Regions from separate parts of the Bradyrhizobium sp. CCGUVB1N3 genome, predicted to be linked through region 1. Evidence: riboswitches for the same ligand, from Rfam matches in the RefSeq annotation. Region 1 holds a riboswitch; the other holds the start of a gene.
The links. Region 1 has a riboswitch for cobalamin ahead of NLM33_RS41340 (ribonucleoside-diphosphate reductase subunit alpha). Riboswitches for the same ligand answer to the same signal wherever they lie in the genome.
Positions count from the first base shown of each region.

Region 2: it holds a riboswitch for cobalamin, as region 1 does, so the genes downstream of both, NLM33_RS11025 (energy-coupling factor ABC transporter permease) here and NLM33_RS41340 (ribonucleoside-diphosphate reductase subunit alpha) in region 1, are expected to answer to the same signal.

Region 1 covers NZ_JANADR010000001.1:8,745,362-8,751,325, reverse strand. The annotation lists gene NLM33_RS41345 (ribonucleotide-diphosphate reductase subunit beta) at 1-721, opposite strand, end outside; gene NLM33_RS41340 (ribonucleoside-diphosphate reductase subunit alpha) at 712-2,649, opposite strand; cobalamin riboswitch at 2,750-2,964, opposite strand; gene NLM33_RS41335 (transposase) at 3,221-3,505, opposite strand; gene NLM33_RS41330 (glycosyltransferase family 4 protein) at 3,653-4,936, opposite strand; gene NLM33_RS41325 (hypothetical protein) at 5,670-5,964, shown strand, end outside.
Region 2 covers NZ_JANADR010000001.1:2,310,707-2,316,670, reverse strand. The annotation lists gene cobM (precorrin-4 C(11)-methyltransferase) at 1-605, shown strand, start outside; gene NLM33_RS11035 (cobyrinate a,c-diamide synthase) at 605-1,915, shown strand; gene cobA (uroporphyrinogen-III C-methyltransferase) at 1,912-2,640, shown strand; cobalamin riboswitch at 2,689-2,909, shown strand; gene NLM33_RS11025 (energy-coupling factor ABC transporter permease) at 2,946-3,629, shown strand; gene cobF (precorrin-6A synthase (deacetylating)) at 3,669-4,418, shown strand; gene cobT (nicotinate-nucleotide--dimethylbenzimidazole phosphoribosyltransferase) at 4,450-5,508, shown strand; gene NLM33_RS11010 (histidine phosphatase family protein) at 5,515-5,964, opposite strand, start outside.

The sequences.
Region 1 (5,964 bases):
CGTCGTCGCGGACGGTGCGCGTCACCGCCCCGGTTTCGCAGTGCCATTCGTGAAATAGCTTAATGATCCCCTCGCAGTGGAGACTCTCGTCGCGCACTGACCAGCTTATTATTTGTCCCATGCCGTTCATCTTATTATGGCGCGGGAAGTTGAGCAGCATGGCGAAGCTCGCGAACAACGCCATGCCTTCGGTGAAGGCTCCGAACATCGCCAGGGTGCGAGCAACATCGGCCACGGTGTCAACGCCGAACTCGTGCATGTAGTCCGCCTTGGCGCGCATCTCCGCATAGCCGCGGAACGCCTCGAACTCGGTATTGGGCATGCCGAGTGTCTTGAGCAGTAGAGCATATGCGTCGATGTGGACCGTCTCCATGTTGGTAAAGGCCGCCATCATCATCTGAACGGTGAGCGGCTGAAAGATCGGAATGTAGCGCTTGAGATAGTTGTCACCGACCTCAATGTCCGATTGGGTGAAGAAACGGAAGATCTGGGTGAGCAGCGCGCGCTCGTTGGCGGTGACGCGGTCCGACGCCCAATCCTTCAGGTCGGCCCCGAGCGGCACTTCCTCGCCCATCCAGTGGGTCTGCTGCTGGCGCTTCCAGAACTCGTAAGCCCAGGCGTAGCGATCGACGTCATAGCTGCCGGTCGAGTCGAGGAGGCCGACGCGCCCTTTGCCGATCAGTGTGCGAGGATCGACGGACGAGAGATCGATCACTGACATGCGAGGCACTCCTCATAGTCCGTGCGCTGCGGCGGCTGCAGCGGCGCGGCCTTATCGCGGTCGGCGATCTTGCCGGCGAACGCCGCGCGCGAGATCGATTTTGATCGGCAGTAGTAGAGGCTCTTCACCCCGCGCTTCCATGCCGTCCAGTGCAACATGTGGAGGTCCCACTTATCCACGTCGGCCGGCAGATAGAGGTTGATCGACTGGCTCTGGCAGATGAACGCGGCGCGGTCGGCGGCAAGCTCGACGATCCAGCGCTGGTCGATCTCGAAGGCGGTGCGAAAGATCGCTTTTTCGTGCTCCGACAGGATGTCGAGATGGGCGACCGACCCCTCGTGCGCAATGATCGACTGCCAGGTCGCCAAAGTGTCGGCGCCTTTGGCGGACAACACCTTGGCGAGATGCGGATTACGCACCGAGATGGCACCGGACAACGTCTTGTGGGTGTAGATGTTGGCCGGGATCGGCTCGGTGCAGGCGCTGGTGCCGCCGCAGATGATGCTGATCGAGGCGGTCGGCGCGATCGCGATCTTGTGGCTGAAGCGCGCCATCACGCCGCATTCCAGCGCATCCGGGCAAGGGCCTCGCTCGCGAGCGAGCGCCACGGATGCCGCGTCGGCATCGCGACGGATTTTTCGGAACATGCTGAGATTGAACGACTTGGCCAGGACGCTCTCCATCGGAATGCCCCTGGCCTGGAGAAACGAGTGGAAGCCCATCACGCCGAGGCCGACGGAGCGCTCGCGCAGGGCGGCGTAGCGGGCACGCTCCATGCGGTCCGGCGCCACCGTGATGAAGTGGGTGAGCACGTTGTCGAGGAAACGCAAGACGTCCTCGACAAAGCCCGGCTTTTCCTTCCACTGGTCCCAGGTCTCGAGGTTGAGCGACGACAGACAGCACACCGCGGTGCGCTCCTCATCGCGATGATCGATGCCGGTCGGCAACGTAATCTCGCTGCAAAGGTTGGAGGTCGAGACCTTGAGGCCGAGCTCGCGCTGGTGCTTGGGGAGCGCGCGGTTCACGGTGTCGATGAACAAGAGATAGGGCTCGCCGGTCTGCAGCCGGTTCTCAAGGATGCGTTGCCACAGCTGCCGGGCGTCGATCTCGCGGACGACCTCGTTGGTCTTCGGGCTGCGCAGAGCGAACGCGGTGCCGGCGCCCACGGCACGCATGAACTCGTCGGTGACGTTGATGCCGTGATGCAGGTTGAGGCTCTTGCGGTTGAAGTCGCCGGATGCCTTGCGGATCTCGAGGAACTCCTCGATCTCGGGATGGTGTATATCGAGATAGACCGCCGCCGAGCCGCGCCGCAACGAGCCCTGGCTGATCGCCAGCGTCAGGCCATCCATAACATGGATGAACGGAATGATGCCTGAAGTGACGCCGCCCTTCACCTTTTCGCCGATCGAGCGAACATTGCCCCAGTAGGTGCCGATGCCGCCGCCGTTCGAGGCAAGCCAGACGTTCTCGTTCCAGGTGCCGACGATGCCTTCGAGCGAATCCGACACCGAGTTAAGGAAGCACGAGATCGGTAGGCCGCGCGTGGTGCCTCCGTTGGAGAGCACTGGTGTGGCCGGCATGAACCACAGCCGAGACATCGCATCATAGAGACGTTGGGCATGCGCAACATCGTCCGCGAAGGCGCAAGCCACCCGCGCGAACATATCCTGGAGGCCCTCGCCGGCGAGCAGATAACGGTCGGTCAGCGTCAGCTTGCCGAACGACGTCAGCAGGTCGTTGCGCGACCGATCGAGCGTGAGGTCGGACGGCTTTGGCGATGGCGCGAGCGGCCAAGGCAGCGGAGCCGGCGATGGCGTCGGCACAAGACACAGCTCAGGCGCGATAGGCTTTGCCTGGGCTGGGGGCCGCACACTCGGCAGCTCAACGAGATGACCATGCTGATCGAAATCGTAAGACGGCGACATCGGCAACCCCACGATGTTTGGGGGCTGGGGCCGCGCGGACGACTTGCGGGACCGGGCAAATGTCCCCGGTTGCAAGCGCCTCATCGGACACCCCGCCCGAGGACGTTCGTTCTGTCGCGGCAGGTCTCCTGGCTCGCGGGTCGCTGCGGGCTGTCGGCCTTCCCAGCGCTGTCGCGCCAGTGACCATGATGACAACCGCTCGCCGCCTACAGTTGCGGGGGCAGCCTCGGAGTAGCCGTTGCAGGCGCACCGGGTTCCCTCTTAGCTTCCATCCAACGAAATCTGGACTGGAAGACCGTGACATACTACATATAGCGGAACTCGCCGAGATTCGTCAAGCCTTATGGGATGAGGCACTTCAGGGTTTTAAGACGCCGAGCGTAGTTGTAGCGACCAAGAAGGAATAGCGATCGTTCTTCTGTCTCGAGTACTTGCAAACGTTCTTTTGAAGCCTGATCCAGTAAACATCCCCCGGCCATTGTCGTCAAACTGAGAGGCGAGCGCTGTCAAGGTTTAACTGCTGGTCGCTCCGCTTGAGCGAGACGCGATCCATATGCATGTGGCGACTAGCTCAGGCGGCGAGCAGCACAATCTGCGCTCCCTTGACCAGAACTGCATCATGTCGACGCGCTCTCTTCTCGACCTCCAGTTCGTGGGCCGCCTCGCCATCCCGACCAGCGCCCGCGTCGAACGTCCGAACCGCTTGATCCTGAAGCTGTTTCTTCCAGGCATAAATCTGATTCACATGCACCTGGTAGCGCTGCGCCAGATCCGTCACCGTTGATTGTTCTCGCAGCGCCTCCAAGGCGATCTTTACCTTCAGCGCCGCATCGATTGTCCGTCTCGTCTTCTTCATGGTCCGCTCCGTTTATCAAAACGGAACGGCATCCGCACCACCTGAGCCGCCGGTCCAAAATCCGGAGTCCACTTCAGGAAATCAGGGGGCTGCCACTATACGCCACGAGAGATATCATCTCAGTGACCTGCGGCTCATTCCGCGGGCTTAAGTCACTCCCTTGTTGCCACTCCGCGCAGGCATTGGTGCGTAATGGCGCTGGGATGACGCGAACTCTCGTCCTGAGTCCAGAAGGCGGCGCATTCGCGGGACGCACACTTGCGCCGCGTCATAGTGCTCGACGACGTGGTGGCGGGCGCTCTGGCGCAGCCCGGCGAAGTTGGTCGGCTGCTCCAGGGCTTCAATAACCCGTCCGGCAAGCTCGTCCACTGCGAAAAATGGGACAAGCAAACCGTTCTTGCCGGAGCTGATGATTTCCCGCACGGGTGCCGTGTCAGAGCCGATCACTAGACACCCCGTACTCATCGCTTCCAACATCGACCAGGACAGCACGAAGGGATAGGTAAAATAGACGTGGGCAGATGACACCTGAAGGGCTGCAATAAAGGTTTCATACGAGACGCCGCCCATGAAATGCACACGGGACAAGTCGAGGCGATCACGCACCTCATCAAGGAACGTTGATTTCCAGGTTGTACCCGTCGGGGGGGGTAGCCCGTAGGACACGCCATTCCTGCCGATGATGATGACTTGCGCGTTCGGCCGGCGCCTCAGGATCTCCGGCAGCGCCCGCATAAAGATATGGTAGCCCCTCAGCGGCTCTAGATTGCGCGCGACAAACGTCACGACCTCGTCTGAAGGGCAAAGGTGCTGACCATTCGGTAGTATTAGGCACGCTTGGGGGTTCGGCCGCATGCGCGCCGTATCGACGCCCTCGTGGATCACGTCGATCTTGCCTTGATAATGTGGGGGAAAGGTCGATTGCTGCCATCTCGTTGGCGAGATGCCCATTTCGCAATCCTCGAGCGCGAGCAGGGTCGTCGCATTCTTCAACTGGAGCCCGACGTGGCCATCAAGTCCGGGCATCGGAAACTCCGGGTCAAACCCCATGTCGCGCCCCTCCGGCCCGTAAAAGAATTCGCAATAGAGGAGCAACCGTGCCTTTGGGAAGAACGTACGCAACGGCAGGGTCTCGCCCCATCCCGGATGGGCGAAGATCAGATCAGGCGAGAACCCCGACGTCACCAAGTTCGAAAGACTGTACAACACCTGCTCCGCGCGCCGGCAGTCAATATCGAAGCGTCGCGCAAACGCATGCGTTCTCGAAACATCAGCTTTCGGAAGTGCGTATCTGATCAATCTTACCGATGGCATCGATCTTGAAGTCGGTGCGCCGACCGCGACAAGCTCGAAGCCAGGCTCCCTGGCCAAGGCAGCCGCAATGTTGCGATACTGAGCCGGGAAATTATTGTGAACGAACAGAATCTTCATCAGGGAAGCTCTGGGCGTGGCCGCAACGTGAATAAGTGCAATGAGGAAGTGTCGGTGGCACTAATGGTCGGCCGCGAAGCCCCGCTTCTATCGGGCCGATAACGAAGTGCAAAAGTGGTCCGTTTCCATCTCGCTCATTTGGTAAGGCGCCAATTTGGATGGCTATAAAATCAAAACGTAACTGTATCAGCCCTCGGCCAGTTCCCGAAGCCTAAACTGCTGTACCACTTGTGTCCTCAAGGGTTCGAAGTCCAGGACACATTCTGCTGTTCCAGATTGAAATTCATATGACAAATGCATGACAGACGTTGGTTGTGCTCATCCGTCTTGATGGGCTGCTTACATCCATCGCAATTGTCGTGAGCCTCCTTGATGAGCACCAAACAACTCCGCGTCAACTATGGCAAAGCTGCCGTCGAAACTTGATCAGCGTCAATGACAGTGCGAATGTGATCGAGCTATTAATAGGCTTTGTCAAATGGCGGAGCGGCTCAATGTAAAACCGAACAGATGCCCACGGTATCTGTTGCCGCCGGAATGGCGGTATCGCCGTTCGCTTACGAACGCTCCCTAAAAGCGTCTCGTTCGCTGAGAGACCCTCCGTTTCTCAAATGGTTCAGGCATGATAGTCGGCAACGAACAGCAATCCTGTTAATCGGATCGGATTTGGAGGGCAATGATGGACGCTGTTGAGCAGCAGAAAGTCGTCAGTCTCGATCGGGGATTGTTCTTCGTGAGCTACGCGAGAGCGGACGATCTTGCCTTCCCGCCTCGCGTTATGGTTGTGCCGACGCAGGGACATGAGGGGCGCATGGAAATTATCATGCATCCCGATGCGAGCGAGCCATACCTTTGGGCGCCCAATTGCGGTCTGATGGTGCGCGTCAACACGCCCGGCACGTTGCAGATTCAGGTTCAGCCGATGCGAACGGGAGGATCGCGCGCGGCTATGGTTCGTATCGAACCGATTCCATCCGGCCGCGCACCACTCGTCGCGCAAAGTGAGCGCGCGGTCTTGCACGCAAATG
Region 2 (5,964 bases), 6.4 Mb from region 1:
ACGAGATCATCGCCGAGATCGCCAACGCGCATGCGAAAGGGAAGGATGTAGCGCGGCTGCATTCGGGCGACCTGTCGATCTGGTCGGCGATGGGTGAGCAATTGCGCCGCCTGCGCGCGCTCGGCATTCCCTTCACCGTCACGCCCGGCGTGCCTTCGTTCTCCGCTGCAGCCGCAGCGCTGGAGGCCGAGCTGACGCTGCCGGGGCTTGCGCAATCGGTGGTGCTAACGCGCACACCGGGGCGCGCGAGCGCGATGCCCGAGGGCGAGAAGCTCGCCGCCTTTGCCACGACCGGCGCGGTGCTCGCAATCCATCTCTCGATCCATCTGCTCGACAAGGTCGTCGCCGAGCTGACGCCGCATTATGGCGCGGACTGCCCGGTGGCGATCGTCTGGCGCGCGAGCTGGCCGGACCAGCGCATCGTGCGCGCGACGCTCGCCACGCTCGATGCGGCCGTCGGCGCCGAGCTCGAGCGCACCGCGCTCATCCTGGTCGGCAAAACACTCGGCTCGGAGGAGTTTTCCGAGAGCCGCCTTTATGCGGCCGACTACGACCGCCGCTACCGGCCGGTTGGTCCTGCGCCGCGCTTTCCGGAGGCATCGTGATGGCGGCAGGTCTCGTCATCTCGGCGCCGGCTTCTGGCGTCGGCAAGACGACGCTGACGCTGGCGCTCGCACGCGCCTATCGCGATCGCGGACTCAGTGTGCAGTGCTTCAAGAGCGGCCCCGACTATATCGATCCTGCCTTTCATGCGGCCGCCACGGGACGCCCCTCGGTCAACATCGATAGCTGGGCGATGGATCGCGCGACCATTGAACATTTCGTCAGCCGTGGTGCGAACGCCGATCTCGTACTGGCCGAGGGCTCGATGGGCCTGTTCGACGGCGTCGCTGCGCGCGGTGTCTCGGGGACGGGGGCGACGGCCGACCTCGCGGAGATGATGGGCTGGCCGGTGCTCCTGGTGATCGATCCGTCCGGCCAGGCCCAGACGGCCGCCGCGATTGCCGCGGGACTGCGCGATTTTCGCGCCGGTGTGCGGCTTGCCGGCGTCGTGCTCAATCGCGTCGCGAGCCCGCGACATGAGGATCTGGTGCGACGCGCATTGAATGATGCCGGCATTGCCGTGTTCGGCGCGCTGCCGCGCCATGCCGAGATCAGCCTGCCGAAGCGGCATCTCGGCCTGGTGCAGGCCGAGGAGCAGGCGGAGATCGGCGCCCTGATCGCCGAGGCTGCGCGTTTCGTCAGCTCGCATGTCGATCTCGATGCCGTTCTGGGCGCGGCGTCGGCATGGTCGGCGCGTCCAGCCACGAATAGGCTCAACGTCACGCCGCCAGGCCAGCGCATTGCGCTGGCGCGCGATGCCGCATTCTCCTTCGTCTATCCGCATATGCTGGAGGCCTGGCGCGCCGCCGGTGCGGAGATCCTGCCGTTCTCGCCACTCGCCGACGAAGGACCTGATCCGAGCGCCGATATCTGCTGGCTGCCCGGCGGCTACCCCGAATTGCACGCCGGCCGGCTCGCCGCGAATGCGCGCTTTCGCGAGCACTTGCGCGCATTCGCCGAGACGCGGCCGGTCCATGGCGAATGCGGCGGCTACATGGTGATGGGCGCGGCCTTGACCGACGCCGATGGTGCGCGGCACGAGATGCTTGGCCTGTTGGGTCTGGAGACGAGCTTTGCCAAGCGTCGTATGCATCTCGGCTATCGGCTGGCCGAGCTCGCGGCACCGATGCCGGGCCATCATCCGGGCGTCCGCCTGCGCGGTCATGAATTCCACTATTCGACGATTCTCGCGCAGCCCGATACGCCGCTTGCAATCGTGCGTGACGCGACAGGGGCGACCGTCGCGGAGACCGGATCGCGACGCGGACATGCGACAGGGACTTTCTTTCACCTGATTGCGGAGGACCGGTGAGCGGCTTCGTCTCCTTCATCTCCGCCGGTCCCGGCGATCCCGAGCTCTTGACGCTCAAGGGCGCCGCGCGGCTGCGCGAGGCCGACGTCGTGCTCTATGACGATCTCGCCTCCGGCGCGATCCTCGAGCTTGCCCGGCCCGGCGCCAATCTCGTGGCAGTCGGAAAACGCGCCGGCCGGCCCTCGACCAAGCAGCAGCACGTCAACCGCCTGCTGGTCGATTATGCCGCGACCGGCGCGCGCGTGGTGCGGCTGAAATCCGGCGATGCCGGCATCTTCGGCCGGCTCGAGGAGGAGATCGAGACGCTTCGGGCGGCCGGGATCGGCTACGAGATCGTGCCCGGCGTCACCTCGGCCTGCGTTGCGGCGGCCCAAGCCGGCATTCCCCTGACCCGGCGGAACACCGCGCGCCGGGTGCAGTTCGTGACCGGGGCCGATGTGACCGGGCAGCTTCCGCAAAATCTGAACTGGGCGGCGCTGGCCGATCCGGATGCCACGACGGTGGTCTATATGGGCCGGCGCACGTTTCCGGCCCTGGCCTCGAAGCTGATCGCGCAAGGTCTTTCGCCGGAAACCCCGGCGCTGTTTGCGGAATCCCTGGGCCGCGCCGATGAGCGGCTGGTCCGCACGACCATCGCGAAACTCGCCGAAGAACTCGCGCAGGCCGCGCCCGCGACCACGGCCGCCGTCATCCTGTTTGGCGCGCTGGCGGGAGAATCGTCGTGATGATGTCCGCAGCCGTCGTTCCACCCTTGACGCCCGGCTTGCGAAAGAGGCACACAAGAGGGGCATGGTGCTCGATGCGGCGCAAAGCGCCGGAGCATAATCGGGAATGGGGGTGGGCGGACCCAGTTGCGGCGCCCCAAACCCCAGCCGCCCCCGCGACTGTAAGCGGTGAGGGCCTCCGATCCGCCACTGGGCCGCAAGGCCCGGGAAGGCCGGAGATCCCCTTCGATCCGCGAGCCAGGAGACCGGCCCTGCACGTTTGGACGCCAAGGCCGTCGGGTGTGACGGCAGGAAGGACTTGAACCATGCATATCGAACCGGGAATCGTGACGGGCGCCAAGCTCGTGTTGAGTTACGCAACCGGCATCGCCGCCGGCGGCGTCGCGCTGAAGCTCGCGGCCGAGACCGTGCGCGAGCAGGGCATCAGCTCGTTTGCGGTACGGACGGCTGCCACGACCGCGCTGGTCTTCACTTTCTTCGAAATCCTGCCGCACTTCCCGGTCGGGGTGTCCGAGGTGCACTTCATTCTCGGTTCGACCTTGTTCCTGCTGTTCGGCGCAGCGCCGGCGGCCTTGGGACTGGCGCTCGGCCTGTTGCTGCAAGGCCTGTTCTTCGTGCCGACCGACCTGCCGCAATACGGCATGAACGTCACCACGCTGCTGGTGCCGCTGTTCGCCATCCAGGCGCTCGCGACCCGCATCATTCCCCGCAACACGGCCTATGTCGACCTGCAGTATCGTCAGGCGCTGGCGCTCTCGACGGCGTATCAGTCCGGCATCATCGCCTGGGTTGCGTTCTGGGCCATCTACGGCGCGGGCTTTGGTGCTGCGAACCTCGCCAACATCGCGACCTTTGCCGCATCCTATGCGCTGGTCATCGTGATCGAGCCGCTCGCCGATCTCGCGGTGCTGGCGCTGGCGAAGTCGCTGCGCGGCGTTACCGCGCCCGGCCTCGTCACCCCGCGCCTGCACAACGCGGCGCAGGGATGATTTGAAGGGCGGCCGTCATGGTCGCCCTTCACACTCGTGATGCTCACGCTCTCCCTGATAGGTATCGGTTGCGGCGATCCCGAGCAGCTCACGCTCGCCGCGATCCGTGCCATCAACGCGGCCGACCTTGTCCTGATTCCGCGCAAGGGGACGCAGAAGTCCGATCTCGCCGACCTGCGGCGGATGATTTGCGCCGATGTGCTCACCAGCAAAGAGACGCGTATCGCGGAGTTCGACCTGCCGGTGCGTGACGCCGGCGAGGCCGACTACCGCAAGGGCGTCGATGACTGGCATGATGCGGTCGCGGCGACGTGGTCGGAGGCGATCGCGGCCCATCTCGGACGTGATGGCCGCGTTGCGCTGCTGATCTGGGGCGATCCGTCGCTCTATGACTCCTCTTTGCGGATCGCGCGACGGCTTGATCCTTCGCCCGCGATCGAAGTCGTCCCCGGCATCACCTCGATCCAGGCGCTATGCGCGGCGCATGCGCTGCCGCTGAACGATATCGGCGAGCCTTTCCTGGTGACGACAGGGCGGCGACTGCGCGAAGGCGGCTGGCCGCAAGGCGCCGACACCGTGGTGGTGATGCTCGACGGCGGCACGGCGTTTCAGTCGCTCGATCCGGAAGGCCTGCAGATCTGGTGGGGCGCCTATCTCGGCATGCCCGACCAGGTCGTCATGTCGGGTGCGTTGGCCGAGATCGGCCCGCGCATCGTCGCGCTACGCCAGGAGGCGCGCGAACGGCACGGCTGGATCATGGACAGCTACATTCTCAAACGCAGTGCGTGACGCGACCGCGGTCGTGTGAACGGAGGACGACATGCTCCCCAATTGGGTCTACGAGAAATGCCCGGGTATCTCCACCGCGCACCGCGAGGCCGCGGTGGCGCGGCAGGCGCAATTGACCAAGCCGACTGGCGCGCTCGGCCGGCTCGAGCAGGTCGCGATCGACCTTGCGGGTCTGCAGGAGACGGAGCAGCCGCGCGCCGCGCGCGTGCCGATCATCGTGTTTGCCGGCGATCACGGCATCGTTGCCCAGGGTGTCTCGGCCTATCCGCAGGAAGTCACGATCGCGATGATGTCGAACTTCGCAGCGGGCGGCGCTGCGATCTCGGTGCTGGCGCGTGAACTGGGCTCAAGTCTCGAGGTCGTCGATGCCGGCTCGCTGGCGCAGTCGGAGGTCGCGGGGATCGTCGCGGACAAGCCGCGCTGCGGCACCCGCGATTTCAGCGTGGAAGCTGCGCTGGAGCCGGCGGAGCTGGCATTTGCGTTCGAATGCGGACAGCGCGCGGTGGCGCGCGCGGCGGCGAAGCAGCCTGATCTCCTCATCCTCGGCGAGATGGGCATCGGCAATACCACGACGTCGGCGGCGATCGCGGCGAGCCTGCTTGGCGTGAGCGCCGACGAGATCGCCGGCAGCGGCACCGGTGTCGATGCCGCCGGGCGTGCACGCAAGGCGCGCGTGATCGACGCTGCGCTTGCGCGGCATGGCCTGACGAAGGCGAGTGCATCGCCCGAGCAAACGCTCCGCACGGTCGGCGGCCTCGAAATCGCGGCGATCTGTGGCGCGATCATCGCGGCGGCGCAGCGGCGCATCCCAACGCTGATCGACGGCTTCATCGTGTCGGTTGCCGCGCTGGCGGCCATGCGCCTCAATCCGTCATGCCAGCCGTTCCTGCTGCCGTCGCACCAGTCGGCGGAGCAGGGCCATCGCCTGGTGCTTCGTGCGCTCAACGTTCAGCCGCTGGTCAGCCTCGATCTCAGGCTCGGGGAGGGATCGGGTGCCGCGATCGCGCTGCCGCTGGTGCGGCTTGCCTGCGCCCTGCACAATGGCATGGCGACATTCGCGCAGGCCAATGTTCCGGATCGTCCGGCTTGATAGGGCTCAAGCGATCGTTTGATTGACCGAGACGACGCGCCAGCCGGCTGCCAGCCGGTCGATGCGGGTGAGCGAGAGCGGATCGATCGCAAAGCGCAGCGCTGCCCGTGGCGCGAGGTCGAGCGCGACGCACAGCGCGGCGCGGATGGTGCCGGAATGGACGATCAGGATCGCTGATCCTCTTTCGATGTGGCAGAGGCCCTCGCGGGTTCTGGCGATCTGATCTTCAAAGCTTTCGCCGCCCGGGGGCTTTGAGCCGGCCGGATCTGCCCAGAATTCGGCATAGGCCTCAGCGTCCGCAGCGGCGAGATCATCGTGGCGTCGTCCGGTCCATTCGCCAAAATCCTGCTCGCTGAAGGCGGGCACGAGAATCGGATCAAGTCCGAGTGCGCGCGCCGTATCGACGGTCCGTCGCGCCGGGCTCGCGTAGCTCGCGGCCTCCTGCGGCAGGCGCCG